DNA from 3 places in the Marinobacter excellens LAMA 842 genome. Region 3 is predicted to be linked to each of the others. Evidence: predicted binding sites of a transcription regulator. Region 3 holds the regulator's gene; each other region holds the start of a gene.

Region 1 (7,072 bases), on a different contig from region 3:
TGGAAGTCCACCACCCGGCTTTCCAGCACAGATTGCCGGGAGTCCAGGTTCAGATCGGATCGCAGATTGGTGGTACGGCGCGGAGCCAGGTTGTCAGTTTCAATCTGCAGATCACCCCGAATACCAGACAGGTTGCCGTCATCATCCGCGGTAAAACCCTGAACCCGCATGTTCTGGTTGTTGGTCACAAAACCGTCTTTATCGATACCGAACTGGCCGGCCCGGGAATAACGGATTTCACCGTTGTTGTTCAGGATAAAGAAACCATCACCACTGATGGCCATGTCCAGGCCGTTATCGGTAAAGCTGATGTTGCCCTGGCCGAAGGACTGCTTGACGTCCTGCACGCGCACGCCATCACCGATCGGGTTGGTGCCGCCACTCAGAAAGCCGCTGGCGTACAAATCACCGAACTGTACCTTGCTGCCTTTGAAGCCCACCGTGCTGGCGTTGGCAATGTTGTTGCCGGTGACATCCAGATCAACCGAGGCCGCCCGAAGGCCGCTCAAACCTGTATTAAATGCCATGACTTATACCTCCTGGTCTGACACCGGATCAGTTAATTTGTTTGACGTCGGACAGGGCAATGGAGCCCATACCGGCAAGATTGAGAGTGATCGAACCACCCTTACCCAGGGACACACTGTCCACATTGGCGCTAACCATGGTGCCCAGTTGCTCAGGGCCGGATGGATAAGAGCCCTGCGCGACAATCTGGTACGGCCCAGGCGGCAAAGGATTGCCGTTGCCGTCCTCGCCATCCCAACGGAACGACACCACACCGGCCTGGCTGCTGCCCATATCAATCTGGCGCACCAGCTCACCGCTCTGGTTCATTACCGACAAGCGCAGCCCACCGGTAGATGCCGGCACTTCGATGGTTCCGGTAATCTCGCCATCATTGCCCAAAATTCCCACATTGGAAGGCGCAAGAACGGTCTTGCCAACCATTGCAGACGCCTGCAGCGCCTGACTGGAACGGAACTGTCCGGCCACATCCTCAACGGTGCCCGACAGGTTCTGCATCTCCTCCAGGGAACTGAACTGCGCCAGCTGGGAGATAAAATCGCCGTTGTCCTGGGGCTCTAACGGGTTCTGGTTCTTAAGCTGGGCGAGCATCAGTTCCATAAAGGCGTCTTTGCCAAGCTCGCTGCCGCCCCGGGCCTTGTCGTCCTGATTGATCCGATACTGGCTCAGTACGTCTGAGGCCGAAGCCGAATTCACTGCACTCATGACTCACTCCTCACTATTTACTGCTGACCCAGCGTCAGGATTCGTTGCATCATGGACTTGGCAGTGTTCATCACGTCCACGTTCATCTGGAAACTGCGGGAGGAAGACATCATGTCTGCCATTTCCTCAACCACATTCACGTTCGGGTAGAACACGTAACCGTCTTCATTGGCAGCAGGGTGGTTAGGCTCGTAGCGCATCTGCAACTCTGCATCGCTTTCGAGAATCCCCTCAACCCGCACACCGGCGCCGGGACCTTCATTCAGGCTGGTGCCGAAACTCTGCTGTTGGCCCGGATTCAGCATGGCCTGCTGAATGGCGGCGAAGACCGGTTTGCGCGCCCGGTAAGCATTCTCTGTGCTGGAACTGGCAGTCTCGGCGTTCGCAATGTTGGAAGCCGTGGTATTCAGCCGCAGGGATTGTGCGGTCATGCCGGAACCGGCGATGTCAAAAATGTTGCCCAGTGACATGGCAATCTCCTCAAATCGTAAATGACTGCGGCTTACTCACCCTTCAGGGCTTTGGTCAGTCCGGAAAACTTGCTGCTCAAAAACTGGAAGCTGGCCTGGTAGTCCATGGCATTGCGCATGAAGCGGCTCTGCTCTTCCTGGGCATCCACGGTATTGCCGTCGACAGACGGCTGGTGCGGATTGCGGTAAAGCAACTCGCCGTCACTGCCGGGGCTGGAGGTGTCCATGTGGCCTTGGTGCGTGGTCGCCATTTGCAGACCACTGACCGACTCCTGAGCTTTCTGCATCATCGCCCTGAAATCGATATCCCGTGCCTTGTAGCCCGGGGTATCGGCATTGGCCAGGTTGTTGGCGAGTACTTCCGCACGCTGCACCCGGGCCTGAAGTGCGTGCTCGTGAATACCCAATGCCTTATCAAATGTAATTGCCATGACTGCCTCCGGAATTCTGCACCGGCACCGCTTGAACGGCGGCTTGCCGGATTTGCGTTCTGGAAGTGTCAAAGCAAAGGTGGTGCCAGTTTTCGAGAGTGCTTGGGCGCCAGGGCTTCTGGAGGGATGCGATCAGATTTTGAGCGGCAACGGAGAAGGGTTCAGAGCAAAGGCGGCAAACCATTTCCCTTGGCGGTTAAACGGATTGCCGCTATCAAAACATCAGCGGGAAGCTCACCAACTTTCCTGGCGCCCGGGCCCACGCCAGACCTTTACAAAATCCCCGGTAGCCGGGCGTGGCACTGAAGGTTTCTCAACCGACACCGTACCGGTATACAGGAAGCCGACGACCGTTTCCCCGGGCTTTAAACCCAACCCTTCAAGCACATCGGGATGGTAGGCCACACCCCCGGTACGCCACATCACGCCAAAACCAGCATCCTGCAGGGCAAGGCCGAGAAAGCTCATGCCCGATGCGGCAGACATAAGCTGTTCGACCTCCGGCACTTTCGGGTGGGATTTGGGCGTTGCGATTCCTACGATCACCATCGGTGCCCGCAGCGGCGCCCGCCGGGCTTTCTCGATTTCCTGCTCACTGGCGCTATCAGGACATGCCTTGGCGAACAGGTCTCCCAGGGCCTGCCGGGCATCCCCTTCCACCACAAGATAGCGCCATGGCCTCAGTAAGGCATGGTCCGGTGCCCTGGCGGCACACTGAAGGGCCACATCAACTATACTCCGCGGCGGTGCCGGGTCTTCTAATCGTGGTTCGGATGCTCTTTCGAGTAAAAATCGGGTTACAGACGTCATACTGGCTCACAGTCAAGATGGCTGTATCTGTTGCCCTAAGGGCAAAGATGCCTCAGCGAATTGTGGGTTATACGTAATACTGTTAACCTTTAGTAGTAACTACACATAGAAAAATAACCACCAACAACGATAACGTGTTCGGCGGCATACAATGAGTGACCAACAAGCTTTTCGCAACTGCAGGGCCCTGTATTCCTGCCACCGGGAAGACTCGGTTCTGACATGATGAGCGCACAGGCCGATTTGCGCAATGTCGCCAGCAGCGCGGGTAAGCTCGCTTCCGCGGACATCCACGACCACACCGTGGCCATTCCGCCCATGCCGGATTATAACGGCCGAATCATCGCCTACACCGCAACGGCCGCGATTATTGTCGCCGGAATCCTCCAGGGCGTGTTTCAGCAATGGTTGCTGTGGTTTGTGGCCGGCGCACTTACCTGGCCGCACATCGCCCATTTGCTGACCAGGCGTACGTTTCTTCGCCGCTCACCACGAATCCGGCAGAAGATGCTGTTTCTCGACTGCGTTATTGGTGGCACCTTCATCGGCCTTATCGGCCTGATTGCCATTCCCTCGGTGTCCATATTGTTAATGCTGATGTTCAGTTGCCTGATTGTGGGCGGTATCCGCCAGTGGCTGTTCGGCACCGTACTCATGCTCGCCTCACTTGCGGCGTCTGCAGCTACCTTTGGCGTTGCCGACAGCCTGCAATCGCCACTGCTGACCAGCATCCTGGCCCTGGCCTCTACCGGCGTCTATATTTGCGTAACCGCCTACTATTCCCACCAGCAGGCCCGCACGCTACTGCTGGCAAAAACCCAGATCCAGAACCAGCGCGAACAGTCCATCGCACTCTCCCACAAGCTATCCAAATACCTGTCCCCGCAGGTCTGGCAATCCATTTTTACCGGCGAGCGTGACGTTCGCCTGGAAACCCAGCGCAAAAAACTGGCCGTGTTCTTCTCCGACATCAAGGGCTTCACCGAACTGTCTGAAGAAATGGAACCCGAAGCCCTGACCGAACTGCTCAATCACTACTTCAATGAAATGTCAGAAGTCGCTCTCCGATACGGCGGCACCATCGATAAATTCGTTGGCGATTCCATCATGATCTTCTTTGGCGACCCGACCAGCCGCGGCCAGCGAGAAGATGCTTTCGCCTGTGTGTCGATGGCCATCGACATGCGCAAGCATATGAAGATCATGCGCCAGAAATGGCGGAGCCAGGGCATCAAAACCCCGCTTGAGATCCGTATGGGTATCAGCACCGGGTACACCACGGTGGGTAACTTTGGCGCCGAAAACCGGATGGACTACACCATTATCGGCAAGGAGGTGAACCTGGCCAGCCGGCTGGAAAGCCTCGCAGAACCTGGCGAGATTCTGGTGTCCTACGAGACCTTCTCTCTGATCAAAGATCGCATCATGTGCCGGGACAAAGGCGAGATCACCGTGAAGGGCTTCGGCAAGCCGGTGCCCATTTACGAGGTGGTGGACTTCCGCCGGGACATGGGCCCGAACCGCAGCTTCCTGGAGCATGAACACAGCGGCTTTGCCATGTACCTGGACTCCGACAAGATCACCGAAAGGGAACGCAGAGACGTACTCGCCGCCCTGGAAGACGCAGCCGACCGGCTGCGTCAGGAAGACGACGCCGACTAACTACTGCCGGACCAACCTCGGTCCGGCATCACCCTCTGCACGGGTACTGCGCCATGGGTTGATATCCAGCCCTCCACGCCGCGTGTACCGGGCACAAACCATCAATTCCGTTGGCTGGCACCGGGCCATCAAATCCGTAAACACGGTTTCCACACAGTGCTCATGGAAATCCTGCTTCTGGCGGAAACTGACCACGTAACGCAGCAAACCCGCACGGTCTATCTTCGGGCCGGTATAACGAACGAACACGCTGGCCCAGTCAGGCTGACCAGTGACCGGGCAATTGCTTTTCAGCAGGTGGGAACACAGCTGCTCGCTGACCACTTCCTCGCCAGCGCTGAGTGAATCCGCCGAGTATTCGTAAACCACATCGTCTACCGGCTCGTCATCAATCAGCTCATAGCCCTGCGGCCGACCTTCCGCAGGCGCGGATTCGTCGACACTGAACAGCCGCACAGTCACGGCGGCACCACAGGCACTGGACAGGTCTGCGGTAATGGTCTCGGCAACCTGATCCGCCGATGAGAACACCGCCTGGTTCAGGGAATTCAGGTAGAGCTTCAGGGATTTGCTTTCGATAATCGACGGCGACGCCGCCGGAAAACGGATCTCCCCCCAGGCAACTGCTGGCACGCCGCCCGGGCGCAACCAGGATATCTCCCACGCCTGCCAGAGGTCCTCACCAAACCATGGCCAGCGGCCATCCTCCAGCCCGATACGGCGGCGGTTTTCCTCACGGGCAACCGGGAACAACAGGGACGGATCGTACTGATCCGGATAGTCGCTGGACTTACCCAGCGGCGCATTGTGCAAAGCCATAGTTTTACCTGAAACCTTTCAGTGGCGGATACCCTTGCCCCGGGCAAGCATACGCAGTGCAATGGTCGCCAAAAGGACAATGAAAACCAGAATCATACCAAGGGAGACAAACGGATTAACGTCTGAGACACCCAGTATGCCGAATCGGAAACCATTCACCATATAGAGTATAGGGTTGGCCATCGACACGTCCTGCCAGAACCCCGGCAACATATCGATGCTGTAGAACACCCCACCAAGGTACGTCAGCGGCGTCAGCACAAACGTGGGCACAATGGAAATATCGTCAAACTTGGTCGCCAGCATGGCATTGATGAAGCCACCCAGGGAAAACAACGCCGATGTCAGGAATACCGTCACCACCACCATGGGCAGGCTGTGAATCGATAACCGGGTGAAGGCAAGAGACAGCAAGGTAACCACCAGGCCAATACTCAGCCCCCGGGCCATACCGCCCGCCACGTAACCGGCCAGGATAGTCCAGTTTGGAACCGGCGACACCAGAAGCTCCTCAATGCTGCGCTGAAACTTCATGGAAAAAAACGATGACACCACGTTGGCGTAGGAGTTGGTGATCACCGCCATCATGATCAGCCCCGGCACAATGAACTGCATATAGTCGAACCCACCCATTTCACCAATGCTCGAGCCGATCAGGTTGCCGAAGATAATAAAATACAGCGTCATGGTGACCGCAGGCGGCAACAGAGTCTGGGGCCATATCCGGGTAAACCGGCGAATCTCTCGAAGTACAATGGTACAGAATGCGGTCCACAAAGCATGCAAGGTCACGCCGTCACCTCCGCCTGCCGGTTGGTCTCACGGGCGTTATCTTCCACCATGCGCACGAACAGCTCTTCCAGCCGGTTGGCTTTGGTGCGCATGCTGATTACCTTGATGCCCTGCTTTTCCAGCTCAACAAACAGGGCGTTCAGGCCCTGCCCTTTGGCCACCTCGGCCTCCAGTGCCCCGTCGTCGTTGAGTTCGCAATGAAAGCCTTCGAGCTCCGGGGCGGCATCAACGGGCTGCTCGAGATCCAGCACGAATGTTTCCACACTCAGCTGTTTAAGCAGCTCGCGCTTGCTGGTGTGCCGGATAATCTCCCCGTGGTCAATGATCGCAATATTGCGGCAAAGCGCCTCGGCTTCTTCAAGATAATGAGTGGTCAGAATGATCGTGGTGCCCTGGCGGTTCATTTCTTCCAGGAACTGCCACATAGAACGGCGCAGTTCGATATCAACGCCGGCGGTGGGCTCATCGAGAATCAGCAGGCGTGGTTCATGCACCAGCGCACGGGCAATCATCAGCCGCCGCTTCATACCGCCAGACAGCATCCGCGACGGGGTGTCTCGCTTGTCCCACAAGCCCAGTTTCCGGAGGTACTTCTCCGCCGAGATCCTGGCCTGCTTGAGGGGAATGCCGTAGTAACCGGCCTGAGTGGTGACTATGTCGAAGACCTTTTCAAACTGGTTGAAATTGAACTCCTGTGGTACCACGCCAAGGTTCAGCTTCGCGGCGGACAGTTCGGTATCGATGTCATGGCCGAACACCTTCACCCGCCCACCGGATTTGTTCACCAACGAAGACACAATGCCCAGGGTGGTGGATTTTCCAGCACCATTCGGGCCCAGAAGTGCGAAAAAATCG
Region 2 (7,072 bases), on a different contig from region 3:
TGTCTGGCACCTGCTGGAACCGCTCCGGCAACTGGTTATGCCCGATAAAAACATACCGGGTTTCTGCCAGGCCGTTGTCCCTGCTGAAATATACGTCTCCAAACCGGGTGGATTCGGGTACGCCGTCGCGCCAGATAAGATCTGCCGGCTCCATGGCCGGTGGCAGGCAGGGGGAGTGCATAGGGCTCAGTCTTCAATATTAACCAGAGTCACTTTCTCGATCACGACGGCCTGAACCGGAACATCCGCCATGCCCTGGCGATGTCCGGTTTGTACGCCGGCAATCTTGTCGATCACGCCCATGCCCTCGGTGACTTTGCCAAAGACCGCGTAGCCCGCACCACGCACACCAGCATTCAGGAAATCGTTTCTGGCGACGTTAACAAAGAACTGAGAGGTTGCTGAGTTTGGGGAGCTGGTTCGGGCCATGGCCACGGTGCCCCGAAGATTAGGCAGGGTTGCTGAGGCTTCGTTAACGATGGGGTTTTTGGTCTGTTTGCGGGCCATGGTTTCGGTTAATCCGCCGCCCTGAATCATAAAGCCGGGAATCACCCGGTGAAAGATCGTACCGTCGTAGAATCCGTCTTCGACATAGGAGAGGAAATTCTCCACGGTTTTGGGGGCTACGTCAGGGCGCAACTCAAGCTCAAAGGCCCCTTCAGAGGTAACAAAGCGAACCTTCGGCAGTTCTTCGGCCTGAATAGGAGTGGCCAGCATCAGGGCAGCGATGGCGGCAAACAGGACGGACATCACAGTTAATACGGGTTTTACGGTATTTGTCATTTCAGAGGCTCTCACAGTTTCAGTTGTTATCAGGAATCCTGAGACAATCCGGATAGAACAAAATTAGCGAAGATCTTAACAGATCCTTACCTGAATAAGTGCAAATCAGAACAGCGTAGGCCAGGGGATTGGGCTACGCTTTAATCATTATCAATACCGGGCCTGGTTGTACGGTGATCACTCTGAATGCGGGAGGAGCCTAGTGAGAATCCGTAAGGGGTTTGAAGAAAAGTCCCGGCTTGGCCGGTTGTTGATCAATCGTGGCTATTTGTCGGAAGGTCAGCTGGACGAGGCGTTGTTGTTGCAGCGGGAAACCGGGCAGCGCCTGGGCGAAGTGTTGATCGCCGCTGGCTGGGTGACTGACAAGGAACTGCATCGCGTTCTCAAACACCAGGCCCGTTATCGTAATGCGGCAGCGCTGGTTACCATGGTGACGTTGCCGTTTCAGCCGTTGGTGTCGCTGGCGGCCGGCAATACCAGCGCGGCATCCATGCCTGCGCAGGCCGGTCAGTTATATGAAAAGGGGGGCTTTGCGCCTCTGTCTGACAGCGATATGGCCGGCGTAACGGCTCAAAGCAGTGTGGGCTTGCTGGAGCGTATTGAAACGGTTGCCGCAATGCCGGGAAATGCTGGCGGCGCGGTTGATGACCCGGAACTCGCCGGACTCGATTCAGTAGAGGGAATCAAGCTGGCCGCCAACATTTTTGTGCCAGTGCTCAGTTTCCTCGATTCCGACCTGACCATCTCTGGTGTTCACTACAGGGAGGGTGAGCCCCGCTATTCCATTCGAGAGGATGGCGCCTTGAGGCTGGCGTTTCCCGAACGGATTGAGGAGATCCGGATGGACAATATCCGCGTGAGTGGCAATCAGAGTCCATCCATGGGGAACGTCAGCATTCACAACATACGGTTTCATCCGGATTCCCAGATGACGATCTACACCCGTTAATGAACGGGTAAGGTGAATCTAACGAAAAACGCCCGGATAGCTCATCCGGGCGTTTTTGTTTGCCGGGTCGGTCAGGCGCTGGCCAGAATGTTGCCGCTGGATACACTGGTTTGTTCGCCCTTGGCGCCATAAAGCTTCTGTTGGGCAGAGGCGCCACGGAAGATGTCCGTGAGCCTCGTCAGGCGTTTTTGAAGGTGTCCGACAACACGACCGTTGTTCTGGTTCAGTTCCTGGCAGGCACGAAGGCGCCCATCGGCGGTTTTCCAGAGTTGGTAAAGGTCTTCCATACCACCGGCACGGATAAACCTCGAGGGCTCGCCGGCATCCGGTCGGTACCCCATGTTCACCAGCAGGCGGATCTTTTGTTTCGCACGCTCACGGATATCCGTCAGGATGTTGTTTTTCTGAGTGGTGATTTCCTGGAGCGGAGCGATGTCGGAGGACGCCAGGAGTTGTTTTTCCTGGTTGAGAAGATCCGCCAGGGTTTCAAGCTGGCGGATGTCTTCTGAGAGAAGGGTCTTCAATTCAATGATTGCAGCCATGTTTTACTCACCCGAAAATGCTTTTATCCATCTCAAGCATTTTCTGGGCCAGTTTCTCTGCATCAATTTTGTAGGTGCCATCTTCCAGTGCTGCGCGAATCTGCGCAATGCGGTCGTCGTCCATTTCCGGGTAATCGCCCAGTTTCTGTTCCAGGTGCTTCAGGTTTTTGGCCTGATTGCTGAGACTGACGTTGTCGCCGCGGGCAGCCGTGCTTTGAGCCTTTGCCTGCTCTCCAGCCGTGGAGGGCGTACTCTGGCTACCTGTTGCTTTGTCGGCCGTGGTTCTGGTGGTGTTGACCTGGCCGGGGCCAATTCCATTTAAGTCAACTGACATAGGGATACCTGCTTGCCTGTGGCCACCTTCAGAGGCGGCGGAATCGAGTTTATATCTGCTTATCGGCAGCGTTTAGCCGACCTTTAGAAAAAAACGGAAAAAATTTGCCGCTGGGCACGGATTTTCCGTTACATGGCAATTTCCACCCGGCCAGGAGCCGTGACCGTTGCCCGAACCGTGCGTGCTGATTGCAGATTCTCAACCATCACTTGCTCGCCGACACTGGCACTGGCCAGCGCCTTGCCTCGGGAACTGACCGAGAACACCGCGGATTTGGCGGTGATGATAACATGATCGCCCCGCTCAACGGCATTGGGAGCTTCGAGCAGATCTGGCGTCAGCAGCGACCCTGCATTAACTGGTCGCCTCACCAGCATGCCGGATACCTGTTCAATATCTGTGAGAATGCCCCGGCGGCTGGCGTTGATCTGCACCTGTTTTTCCTGCAAAAGTTCACCGCTGATGCGCTCACCGCGGGCCAGAGGCCGAGCCGCCACAAGGGCAGGGCCGTGTACTTCGACACTGGCTGTGACGAACATCCGCCATGGCCGCTCCCCGGCACAGGACACCATCACCGATGGCGATGTGGTACGTAGGGGATCGTTGGTAAACGCGGTTTCGAGTGCCTGTTCGCAAGCAGCCAGGCTAAGCCGGCTGTCGATGCTGCCGACGGTGAAGTTCACCTCGTACTGTTGCTGGCGCTGCTCGTCGGCCCAGGTTTCGATAAATTGACCGGCGGCATCGCGTATCTCGCTTGCAGTGGTGGCCGCAGCCGCGGCATTCAGGCCCAGGGTCGATAGGCAAAAGGTCGCTAAAAAGATGGTTCGCATCTGCACTGCTTTGTCCTATGCTGTCAGTTAGGCATATTTACGCGAGTTCCGTTAAGGAAAATGGCGCTGGGGCCGTTAACCCTGATTGGACACCCGGCGTCAATGTTTTGGTCCGGGTTCGCGTAAGCAAGTTGTTTAATAATAACTGAGCAAATTCTGTGCCGATCGTTGGCATGCCGGGAGTAGAAAGTTATGGCAGGGGTGTTGGACAGCGTTAACCAGCGTACGCAGCTGGTTGGTCAGAACCGGCTTGAGCTGTTGTTGTTCCGTTTGCGGGGGCGGCAGCTATACGGGATCAACGTTTTTAAGGTGAAGGAGGTCCTTCAATGCCCGAAATTGTCATCGATTCCTAACAGCCGCCAGGTGGTTCGGGGCGTGTCCCATATCCGTGGCGAGACCATCCCCATCATCGACCTGAGCATGGCCATTGGCATGGCAGGCATTCCACAGGAAGAGCTGGCAACAAGCTTTGTCATCATTACCGAGTACAACCGTAAAACTCAGGGCTTTCTGGTGACTGGTGTCGACCGGATCATGAATATGAACTGGGAAGATATCCTCCCGCCACCCAAGGGGGCTGGCAAGGATGTGTACTTGACGGCGGTCACCAAAATTGAAGACAAACTTGTAGAAATCATAGATGTAGAAAAGATTCTTGCAGAAGTTTCTCCGCTCAGGGAAGATGTCACCGAAGAGCTGAAAACTCGCAGCGCCGAGCGTGTGCCCGGGCATTTGCCGGTACTGGTTGTTGATGATTCGTCTGTGGCGAGGCGCCAGATCGAGCGCTGCCTGACCGCGATCGGAATGGAAGTGGTCACCAAGAATGACGGTAAACAGGCGTTGAACTACCTCAAGGAGATTACGGGGGATGGTTCCACTGCCCGAGACCACTTATCGTTGATCATTTCCGATGTGGAAATGCCGGAGATGGACGGTTACACCCTCGTTACCAGAATCAAAGAGAATCCGGCGCTCAGCGGCATGTATGTGATGCTCCATACATCCCTGAGTGGCGTCTTTAACCGGGCGATGGTTCAGAAGGTCGGTGCCGATGATTTTATGGCGAAATTCAGCCCGGATGAGCTTGCCGAGCGCGTGATGGAAATTATTGACCAGAATTGATGCCTCGGCTCATGGACTTACCCACGATAGAGATCCAATGAAAGCGGAAATTACGCCTCAGGAATACGAAGCCTTCAAGACATTCCTGCAGGACGCTTGTGGCATTCTGTTGGGTGACAACAAGCAGTACCTGGTGAAGAGCCGTCTACGCAGGATTCTTGAGGAGAACAACCTGAATTCACTGGGTGAGCTTCTCGATCGCTTGAAGCGGGTGGGGCGCAGCGGCCTGCGTGAGCTGGTTATCGATGCCATGACCACCAACGAGACCCTCTGGTTTCGGGACAACCACCCATTCCGTATTCTTCAGGACAAGCTGTTGCCGGAGTTCGCCGAGCGCAATTCGCTCCAACCGCTTCGTGTCTGGTCTGCCGCCTGCTCAACCGGGCAGGAGCCCTACTCGGTAGGCATGGTGGTGGACGAATTCCGGCGCATTCGCCCCGGCAAGCTGCGTGACGTAAAGATCACCGCGACCGATATTTCCAAAAGCGTGCTGGAAGTGGCCCGGCGGGGTGAATATGAGATGATTGCGATAGGTCGCGGGCTTTCCCCGGAGCGGCAGAAGCAGTTTTTTACGCCATCACCTAACGGCGGGTGGCAGATCAAACCGCAGATCAAGGCCATGGTTGAGTTCAAAGAACTCAACTTGCTTGAGCGGTATATGCTCGGCAAATTCGATATCATCATGTGCCGGAACGTGCTGATCTATTTTTCCGCAGACCTCAAAAAGGACATTCTTACCCGCATGCACGGGGCGCTGAATCCGGGCGGCTACCTGATTCTGGGTGCCTCTGAATCCCTGAACGGCCTGCCTGATCTGTACGAAATGGTTCAATGCCATCCCGGCATTATCTACAGGAAGAAATAATTCATGCCGTTGAATGTCTGGGTGCTGGTGGCGGCCCAGGCGCTGGCCATGTGCACCGCGCCTTTTATCGTATTTATTGGCTCTATTCAGGGACGACTGCTGGCGCCTGCGCCAGAGTTGGCAACCTTGCCGGTCGGGCTGGTAGTGGTCGGCACGGTTCTGGCCATAAAGCCGGCGACATGGTTGATGGAGCGGATAGGGCGCAAACAGGTGATGCTTTTCGGCGCACTTGCAGGCATTCTCGCCGGTTTGCTGGGTGCGTACGCTTCCTGGCAATCGCACTTTACCCTGATGTGCCTTGCTGCCGTTCTGGGCGGTTCGGGCCTGGCCGTGGTGCACCAGTATCGCTTTGCGGCGATGGAGTCGGTAGCGCCGGACATAGCCGGCTCGGCAGCTGCAAGAGTGCTGCTGGGAGGCCTGGTTGCGGCCTGGTTGGGGCCTGAAGTAGCTAGCCTGGGCAGTGGGAAATCTGAATCCTTCCCGTTCCTTTACAGTTGGGTCGGGTTGGCCGTTGTTCAGGCCCTGGCGTTTATCATTCTTGCGTTTGGGTATCGCGCCAAGGCAGAGCGGGTCCCGGAAACCGTGGTTGGCGGGGGTCGCCCGCTCAGGGAGATACTGGCAAATCCGCTGGTGTGGACGGCTATCAGCGGCGCCGCCATCGGCTATGCGGTGATGAGCTTTATCATGACTGCAACCCCCTTGAGCATGACCGAAATGGCCGGGCATGATCTGGATGATGCCAAGCGGGTTATTCAGTTACACATTATGGCCATGTATCTTCCGTCTCTTATTTCTGGTTGGCTGACCCGTGTTGTCGGCATCCCCTTGATGATGGCGGCGGGATTATTGGCCTACCTGGCGTGCATTCTGCTGGCGGCCAGCGGTATCAGCTTTCATCATTATTTGTGGGCGTTACTGCTGCTGGGCGTGGGTTGGAATTTCCTGTTCGTTGGCGGGACAACCCTATTGCCCCAGGGTTACCAGCAGTCTGAGCGTTTCCGTGTGCAGGGCCTGAATGACATGATGGTGTTCACGGCTCAGGCGACAGCGGCCTTGAGTGCTGGCGCTGTACTGGCTTCGGTTGGCTGGGCAAGCCTGCTACTGGTGGCGGTACCATTATTGGTGCTGCACAGTGTGTTGATGTCGGTTTGGTTGCTGCGGTCACGAAGAGCCACCACAAACTAGGTTTACGCCATGGATCAGCTCAATCTCAGGCACCTCTATTATTTCTGGGTCATCAGCCGTGAGGGCTCGATTGCCAAAGCCAGCGAGCTGCTCGATCTTGCGCCGCAAACCCTGAGTGGCCAGCTTGCCACGTTCGAGGAATCAGTCGGAGGGCAGTTGTTCAGCCGGGAAAGGCGGCGTCTGGTCCTGACTGAACTGGGGCAATTGGTTCAGTCCTACGCCAACGACATTTTTGCACTGACTGGGGAGCTGTCTGAAACCTTGCGCCTGGCCCCCGCTGATCGCCCTCTGAGATTAGCGGCCGGCGTTTCGGCGTCAATTCATAAGCTGATTGCTTTTCAGTTGTTGCAGCCGGCTCTGAAGCTGAACAGGCGAGTCAACCTGGATTGCCGGACAGGTCGCGCGGAAGATTTGCTGCTCAGTCTCAAACGCAAAGAACTCGACGTCGTGCTGACAGACCGT
Region 3 (7,072 bases):
TCCAATACGACACCGTGCGCAGGGTGGTCACGGCAGAAGGCGGCACGCCTTCGGAAGAAAGCTCTGGCCGGGTGGAAATGGTGATTCAGCCTCGCGGCTCCAGCAACCTCACAGACGAATAGGTTACTGATGGCAGTTCTCAGGGCCAGCAACCTGGCAAAAAGCTACAAACAGAAAAAAGTGGTTCTGGATGTGTCTCTGGAAATCCGGTCCGGAGAAATCGTAGGCCTGCTCGGCCCCAACGGAGCAGGGAAAACTACCTGTTTTTACATGATTGTCGGGCTTGTACCCTCCGACCGCGGCCGAATCACCATTGACAGCCAGGACATCACGCCCCTGCCCATGCATGGCCGGGCACGCAAAGGCATCGGCTACCTGCCCCAGGAAGCCTCGGTATTCCGCAAACTAACCGTGCGCGACAACATCATGGCCATTCTGGAAACCCGAAAAGGCATGAAACGGCCGGAGCGGGAAGCCAAACTTGAGGAACTGCTCGAGGAATTTCACATCACCCATATCCGGGACAGCCTGGGTATGGCGTTGTCCGGTGGTGAACGGCGGCGCGTCGAAATCGCCAGAGCGCTGGCCATGGAACCTGCGTTTATTCTGCTGGATGAGCCCTTCGCCGGGGTAGACCCGATTTCAGTCAGTGACATCAAGCACATCATTCGGCATTTGCGGGACAAGGGCATTGGCGTGCTGATCACCGATCACAACGTGCGGGAAACCCTCGATATTTGTGAAAACGCCTACATTGTCTCCGGCGGCCATATCATCGCCTCCGGCAATGCGGAAGCCATCCTGGCCAACCAGCAGGTCAAGGAAGTCTACCTGGGTGATGAGTTCCACCTGTGAGCGGAAGAAAACCCCTCGACGACCGAGGTCTGATTGTTTTGATGATCTGTAGCAAGTAAACTCGGCAAAGAACTTGCTTATACTGATACCAGTGAGCGGCAAGTAACCAGCGTATAACAATTTTTTTGCCTGACAGCAGGCAACGTCACTACCGGGACACCCTTGATTTATGGATCTTGAGCCATGGTTATGAAAGCCTCATTACAGCTTAAGATGGGCCAGAGTCTGACCATGACGCCCCAGCTGCAACAGGCCATTCGCCTGCTTCAGCTTTCCACCCTCGACCTCCAGCAGGAAATCCAGCAGGCACTGGAATCCAACCCCATGCTGGAAACCTCCGAGGATGACGATCAGTCTGACACCCCCGATACGGATGACGATACCCGGGACGAACATAAAGACCGGGATTCCGACCACGATGAACCAGCCACTGAGGCTGCCTCTGACTGGGATGAAAACGAAAATGGCCCGGACTGGGCTTCCGAAAACGACATCCCGGATAACATCCCCGACGACCTGCCCGTAGACACCGCCTGGGACGATATCTACCAGTCTGCACCGGCGCCAGCCAGCAAAGGGGACGACGAGAACGAATCGGATTTCGAAACCCGCAATTCACCGGCCGAAACCCTTCAGGACCACCTGGAATGGCAGCTCAACCTGACCCCCATGAGCGAGCGTGACCAGGCAATCGCCCACGCCCTGATGGACGCTGTGGATGAGCGCGGTTACCTGACCTCACCGATTGAGGAAATCCATTCCGGCCTGCAGGACGAAACCGAAGAGGACCCCCTGGAACTGGACGAGGTAGAGGCGGTTTTGCACCGGCTACAGCACTTCGATCCGCCCGGCGTGTTCGCCCGGGATCTGCAGGAATGCCTGCTTATTCAGCTCAACCAGTTGCCGCCAGATACCCCCTGGCTTCGACAGGCCCGCTTGGTGGTTACCCAGTTCCTGCATCTGCTGGGCAACCGGGATTACGCGCAACTGCTGCGCCGCAGCCGACTCAAGGAAGATCAGCTGCGCGAGGTTCTGGCCCTGATTACCAGTCTCAACCCTCGCCCGGGTGACGTGGTTGACCGCGCCGAACCGGATTACGTGATACCGGACGTCATCGTCCGAAAACACGAAGGCCGGTGGCGAGTTGAGCTCAACCCGGAGATCGCCCCGAGGATTCGGGTCAATGCCAGCTACGCATCGCTGATCCGTCGCGCCGATAGCAGTGCTGATAACACCTACCTGCGGGATCAACTGCAAGAGGCCAAGTGGTTCATTAAAAGCCTGCAAAGCCGGAATGAAACCCTGCTGAAAGTCGCCACCCGGATTGTTGAGCACCAACAGGGTTTCCTGGACCAGGGGGAAGAAGCGATGAAACCGCTGATCCTCTCGGACATCGCCCAGGCCGTGGAAATGCACGAATCCACCATTTCACGGGTAACCACGCAAAAGTATATGCACACACCCCGCGGCATTTTCGAGCTGAAGTACTTTTTCTCCAGCCACGTCAGTACCGCTGAGGGCGGAGAATGTTCCTCCACCGCTATTCGTGCGATGATCAAGAAACTGATTTCAGAAGAAACTCCAAAAAAGCCGTTGAGCGATAGCAAGATTGCAGCCATGCTTGGAGAACAGGGCATCAATGTGGCCCGGCGCACCGTTGCCAAATACCGGGAGGCCATGCACATTCCTCCTTCAAACGAGCGCAAACGACTGGTTTAATGTTTTCTCCGGTGCATGAAGCACCGGACACGCAGCCCGGTGGCAACACCGGCATGATGACAACAGGAGACGCCTATGCAACTCAACATTTCAGGCCATCACGTAGAACTGACCCCTGCACTGAAGGATTACGTCAACACCAAGTTTGAGAAGCTGGAGCGTCACTTTGACCACATAAGTAACTGTCAGGTGACGCTGGAAGTTGAGAAGGTACGTCAGATGGCCGAAGCCACCCTGCATGTCATCGGTGGCGAGATCCACGCAAAGGCAGAGAATGAGGACATGTACGCCGCGATTGATTCGCTGGTGGACAAGCTGGACCGCCAGATCCTCAAGCACAAAGAAAAGAATGTAGACCGGATGCACGGCAACGGCTGAGCGCGCTCATCGCGCCACCGTACCGGGTGTTTCAATGATACGAGCTGCGGCGGGGCATACCGGCCGCAGCCTTTTTTTTACGGAATCACAGTCGATCCATGAGCGATACATCCCTGACCATCGACAACATTCTGGCTCCCGAACTGACGCTGTGCCGAGTGCCAGCCTCCAGTAAAAAGCGGGTACTGGAAACCATCGCAGAGCAAATTCATCATCAGGATGAAATCCTCAGCGATACCGAGATCTTCAGCAACCTGGTTTCTCGCGAGCGGCTTGGCAGCACTGGTATCGGGCAGGGTATCGCCATACCCCATTGCCGCCTGGAAGGTCTCGACCGTGTGATCGGCGTGCTTATGACACTGGAAGAGAGCATCGACTTCGATGCTATCGACAATCAGCCGGTCGACCTGGTGTTTGCCTTGATCGTGCCCAAAGAAGCCACCAGTGAACATCTGGAGCTGCTAAGCCAGTTGGCCGAGAAATTCAACGACAACGGGTTCTGTGAACAGCTTCGCCAGTGCCAGGATGCAGCCTCCCTTTACCAGCGCATGACCGCGGCATCCTGATAAGCAGTAGCACCAACAGAAGCAGGCAGGAGCGTCCATCATGAAACTGATCATCGTCAGTGGCCGATCCGGGTCCGGTAAGAGTACCGCGTTGCATGTGCTCGAAGATCTGGGTTTTTATTGCATTGATAACCTTCCCATCGGACTGCTGTTCCCGCTGACCCGGGAAGCGGCACAACAGGAAGCGCCGGGGCGGCTCCGGAAAATGGCCGTCAGCATCGACGCCCGCAACCTGTCTGCCGAACTGGCCAACTTCGAACAGATCTATCGCCAGCTTCACGATGCGGGAGTCGTTGTCGAGATTATCTTTCTGGATGCCGATGAACAGTCCCTGCTGCAGCGGTTCCACGCCACACGCCGGAAGCACCCCCTGAGCGATGACCGCACCTCCCTCCGAGAAGCCATCACCAACGAAAAGTCACTGCTGGAACCCCTGTCCAAACTGGCAGACCTGTACATCAACACCACCGGCATGTCGATGTATGAACTGCGGGACATGGTCAAACAGCGGGTGGTCGGCCGGAAGGATCAAGAGCTTGCACTGCTGTTCCAGTCATTCGGTTTCAAGCACGGCGTACCGGTCGATTCCGATTACGTCTTCGATGTGCGCTGCCTGCCGAATCCCTACTGGGACACCAGCCTTCGCAAATATGTCGGTACCGATCAGCCGGTTATCGAGTTTCTCGAGCGGGAACCTCTCACCGGGCAAATGGTGGACGATCTGACCCGCTTCCTGGATACCTGGTTACCTTCGTTCGCCGACAGCAACCGCAGCTACATGACCATTTCTATTGGCTGTACCGGTGGCCAGCACCGTTCCGTCTATGTCTGCGAGCAACTGGGCCAGCACTTCCGCACCCGATACAACAATGTACAGGTTCGTCATACGGAACTTCCCCACCTCCAGGCCCGAGGGGAGATCTGATCCAACATGATCTGCCGCCCTGTCACCATCATCAACAAACTGGGCCTGCACGCCCGAGCCACCGCCAAGCTGGTGGCCACCGCCTCCGGCTTTGACAGCCAGGTACGTATACGCGGCAAGGGCCGGGACGTGGATGCCAAGAACATCATGCAGGTGATGATGCTGGCCGCCAGCCAGGGCACCGACATCGAGCTGGTCGCTGACGGCCCCGATGAGCAGGAAGCCATTGATGCGCTCATCGAACTGATTGATGATTATTTCGGCGAAGGGGGTTGAGCCAACCCGGGTTCGTTATTCACCTATAATCCTTTCTCACCTGGAGTCACTAACTCCGCTATAATGCGACAGTTTTCTGATCGCAGGTGGTTTCATGACCGATATTCTGGAAAAAAGTCAGGCCCGCCAGCGCCTTCGCTCCCTCAGTGAGGCCCTGGACAGTGGCGCGCTCAAACAGGTTGCCCGCATCCTTAACGGCGGCCTGAGCCCCAGCGATATCGCACACCTCCTGGAATCCTCCCCGCCTCGCCAACGCGCCCTGCTGTGGAACCTGGTCGATAAGCAACTGGAAGGGGAAGTACTCCAATATCTCGGTGACGACATCCGGGCCTACTTCCTGAGCCAGCTGAACGCTCAGGAACTGGCAGATATCATTGAGGATTTTGAATCCGACGACCTGGCCGACCTGCTCCAGCAGCTGCCAGATACGGTGATCCAGGAAGTCCTGGACACCATGGACGAGCAAGACCGGCAACGGGTAGAGGAAGTGCTCTCCTACCCGGAAGACACCGCCGGCGGCTTGATGAATACCGACACCATTACGGTAAGGCCGGATATCAGTATTGACGTGGTGCTGCGGTACCTGCGCCGCCACCGCAGCCTGCCGCCCATGACCGACAGCCTGATTGTGGTCAGCCGGCGGGACGAATTCATTGGCATGTTGTCCATCACCCGCATGCTGGTGTCCAACCCGGCTTCCACGGTGCGGGAAGTCATGGACACCGATATCGAGCCGATTCCGGTCACCCTGTCCGACACCAAGGTGGCCACCCTGTTCGAGCGCTACGACCTGATCTCTGCTCCGGTGGTGGGTGACGACAATAAGCTCCTGGGCAGGATCACCATTGATGACGTGGTCGACGTTATCCGGGAAGACGCTGATCACTCCCTGATGAGTATGGCCGGTCTTGACGAAGACGAAGATACCTTCGCACCCGTAATGAAAACCACGCGCCGGCGTGCGGTCTGGCTTGGCATTAACCTTATTACAGCCTTTACCGCCTCCGCAGTGATCGGGTTATTCGAGGAGACCATCGCCAAAGTAGTCGCCCTGGCGGTGCTGATGCCCATTGTCGCCAGCATGGGTGGCATCGCTGGAAGTCAAACCCTGACGCTGGTCATCCGTGGCATGGCTGTGGGGCAGATCAGCGGTGCGAACGTTGGCTGGCTGCTCAACCGGGAGTTTCTGTCCAGTGTACTGAATGGACTGTTGTGGGCTCTCGTGGTGGCTGCCGCCGCTATAGCCTGGTTTCAGGACTGGCTCATTGGCGCCGTGATTGCTGCGGCACTGATCATAAATCTGGTGGCCGCCGCACTGGTAGGCACAGTGCTGCCTATGTTCCTCAAGTCAAGGAATATTGATCCTGCTCTGGCGGGTAGCGTCATCCTGACCACGGTTACCGACGTTGTCGGCTTTATGGCCTTTCTCGGACTGGCCACCATTTTCTACGCTTGAGGAGCCCACCATGAGCCAATCCGATAACCGCCCGCACCACGAGGAGCTCGAAGAAGATTTCGGCCCGAGCAAATCCCAGATCAAGCGGGAAATGCATGCGCTCCAGGACCTGGGTAAACAGATGCTGGATCTCAATGACGAGCAATTGGCGTCACTGGACATCAGCGACACCCTGAAGGCTGCCATCGTGGAATCACGGCGCATTAATCAGCGCGAAGCACGCCGCCGACACCTGCAATACATTGGCAAGATCATCCGGCAGGAGGATGACCCGGAAGCACTGGCTCGTGCCATCGGTGCATTCAATGCCGGCAGTGAGGAGCACACCCGCCGGCATCACCTGGCCGAGCGCTGGCGCGACAGGATGATCTCCGAAGGCGACAAGGTGGTGGGGGAGTTCATCGATTATTGCCCGGCGGCGGACGTGCAGCACCTGCGCAACCTGGTTCGAAATGCCCGCAAGGAAGTGGAGAAACAGAAAAATACCGGTCAGGCCCGAAAACTGTTCCGGGCCCTCCGGGAATGGATTGACGACGCAGAGCAGTAAAGCAACCCGCTGAGCGGAGTTCTAAGTTAAAGACGGCGGTGCTCCCAGACCGGCATTCTGGCCCGAACCTGGTTCAGTTTTTCCATATCCAGGTCTGCCACAACCAGGCCTGGGCCCTCATCCAGTTCCGTCACCACCCTGCCCCAGGGGTCACAGATCAAACTGTGGCCATAAGTCTTGCGTCGCTCACTGTTTTGCCCCCCCTGGCCGGGGGCAACCACCCAAACCTGGTTCTCGATGGCCCTGGCTTTAATCAGTGGGTGCCAATGGGCGTCTCCAGTTTGCCAGGTAAAGGCGCTGGGCAGGCACACCCACTCGGCACCCTGTTCCCGCAGCGCCCTGAACAGTTC

The links. Region 3 encodes sigma-54, which starts transcription at its own class of promoters, with help from an activator protein. Its sites were predicted from a motif close to ANTGGCATNNANNTTGCTNT; they were not measured.
Region 1: the regulator sigma-54 is predicted to act here: its motif matches at 2,205-2,224, upstream of flgB (flagellar basal body rod protein FlgB).
Region 2: the regulator sigma-54 is predicted to act here: its motif matches at 3,585-3,604, upstream of flgA (flagellar basal body P-ring formation chaperone FlgA).

The regions. Positions count from the first base shown of each region.
Region 1 is NZ_LOCO01000009.1:20,261-27,332, reverse strand. It holds gene J122_RS09745 (flagellar hook protein FlgE) at 1-527, opposite strand, end outside; gene J122_RS09740 (flagellar hook assembly protein FlgD) at 556-1,233, opposite strand; gene flgC (flagellar basal body rod protein FlgC) at 1,251-1,703, opposite strand; gene flgB (flagellar basal body rod protein FlgB) at 1,736-2,134, opposite strand; gene J122_RS09725 (nitroreductase) at 2,369-2,944, opposite strand; gene J122_RS09720 (adenylate/guanylate cyclase domain-containing protein) at 3,167-4,606, shown strand; gene queF (NADPH-dependent 7-cyano-7-deazaguanine reductase QueF) at 4,607-5,425, opposite strand; gene J122_RS09710 (ABC transporter permease) at 5,444-6,217, opposite strand; gene J122_RS09705 (ABC transporter ATP-binding protein) at 6,214-7,072, opposite strand, start outside.
Region 2 is NZ_LOCO01000009.1:108,336-115,407, forward strand. It holds gene mnmC (bifunctional tRNA (5-methylaminomethyl-2-thiouridine)(34)-methyltransferase MnmD/FAD-dependent 5-carboxymethylaminomethyl-2-thiouridine(34) oxidoreductase MnmC) at 1-181, opposite strand, end outside; gene J122_RS10080 (peptidylprolyl isomerase) at 187-783, opposite strand; gene J122_RS10085 (hypothetical protein) at 986-1,732, shown strand; gene J122_RS10090 (flagella synthesis protein FlgN) at 1,804-2,274, opposite strand; gene flgM (flagellar biosynthesis anti-sigma factor FlgM) at 2,282-2,608, opposite strand; gene flgA (flagellar basal body P-ring formation chaperone FlgA) at 2,737-3,438, opposite strand; gene J122_RS10105 (chemotaxis protein CheV) at 3,631-4,560, shown strand; gene J122_RS10110 (CheR family methyltransferase) at 4,598-5,425, shown strand; gene J122_RS10115 (MFS transporter) at 5,429-6,610, shown strand; gene J122_RS10120 (LysR family transcriptional regulator) at 6,620-7,072, shown strand, end outside.
Region 3 is NZ_LOCO01000004.1:111,186-118,257, forward strand. It holds gene lptA (lipopolysaccharide transport periplasmic protein LptA) at 1-122, shown strand, start outside; gene lptB (LPS export ABC transporter ATP-binding protein) at 130-855, shown strand; gene J122_RS05405 (RNA polymerase factor sigma-54) at 1,039-2,574, shown strand; gene hpf (ribosome hibernation promoting factor) at 2,650-2,952, shown strand; gene ptsN (PTS IIA-like nitrogen regulatory protein PtsN) at 3,051-3,518, shown strand; gene rapZ (RNase adapter RapZ) at 3,559-4,443, shown strand; gene J122_RS05425 (HPr family phosphocarrier protein) at 4,450-4,719, shown strand; gene mgtE (magnesium transporter) at 4,814-6,175, shown strand; gene yjgA (ribosome biogenesis factor YjgA) at 6,186-6,722, shown strand; gene J122_RS05440 (carbon-nitrogen hydrolase family protein) at 6,749-7,072, opposite strand, start outside.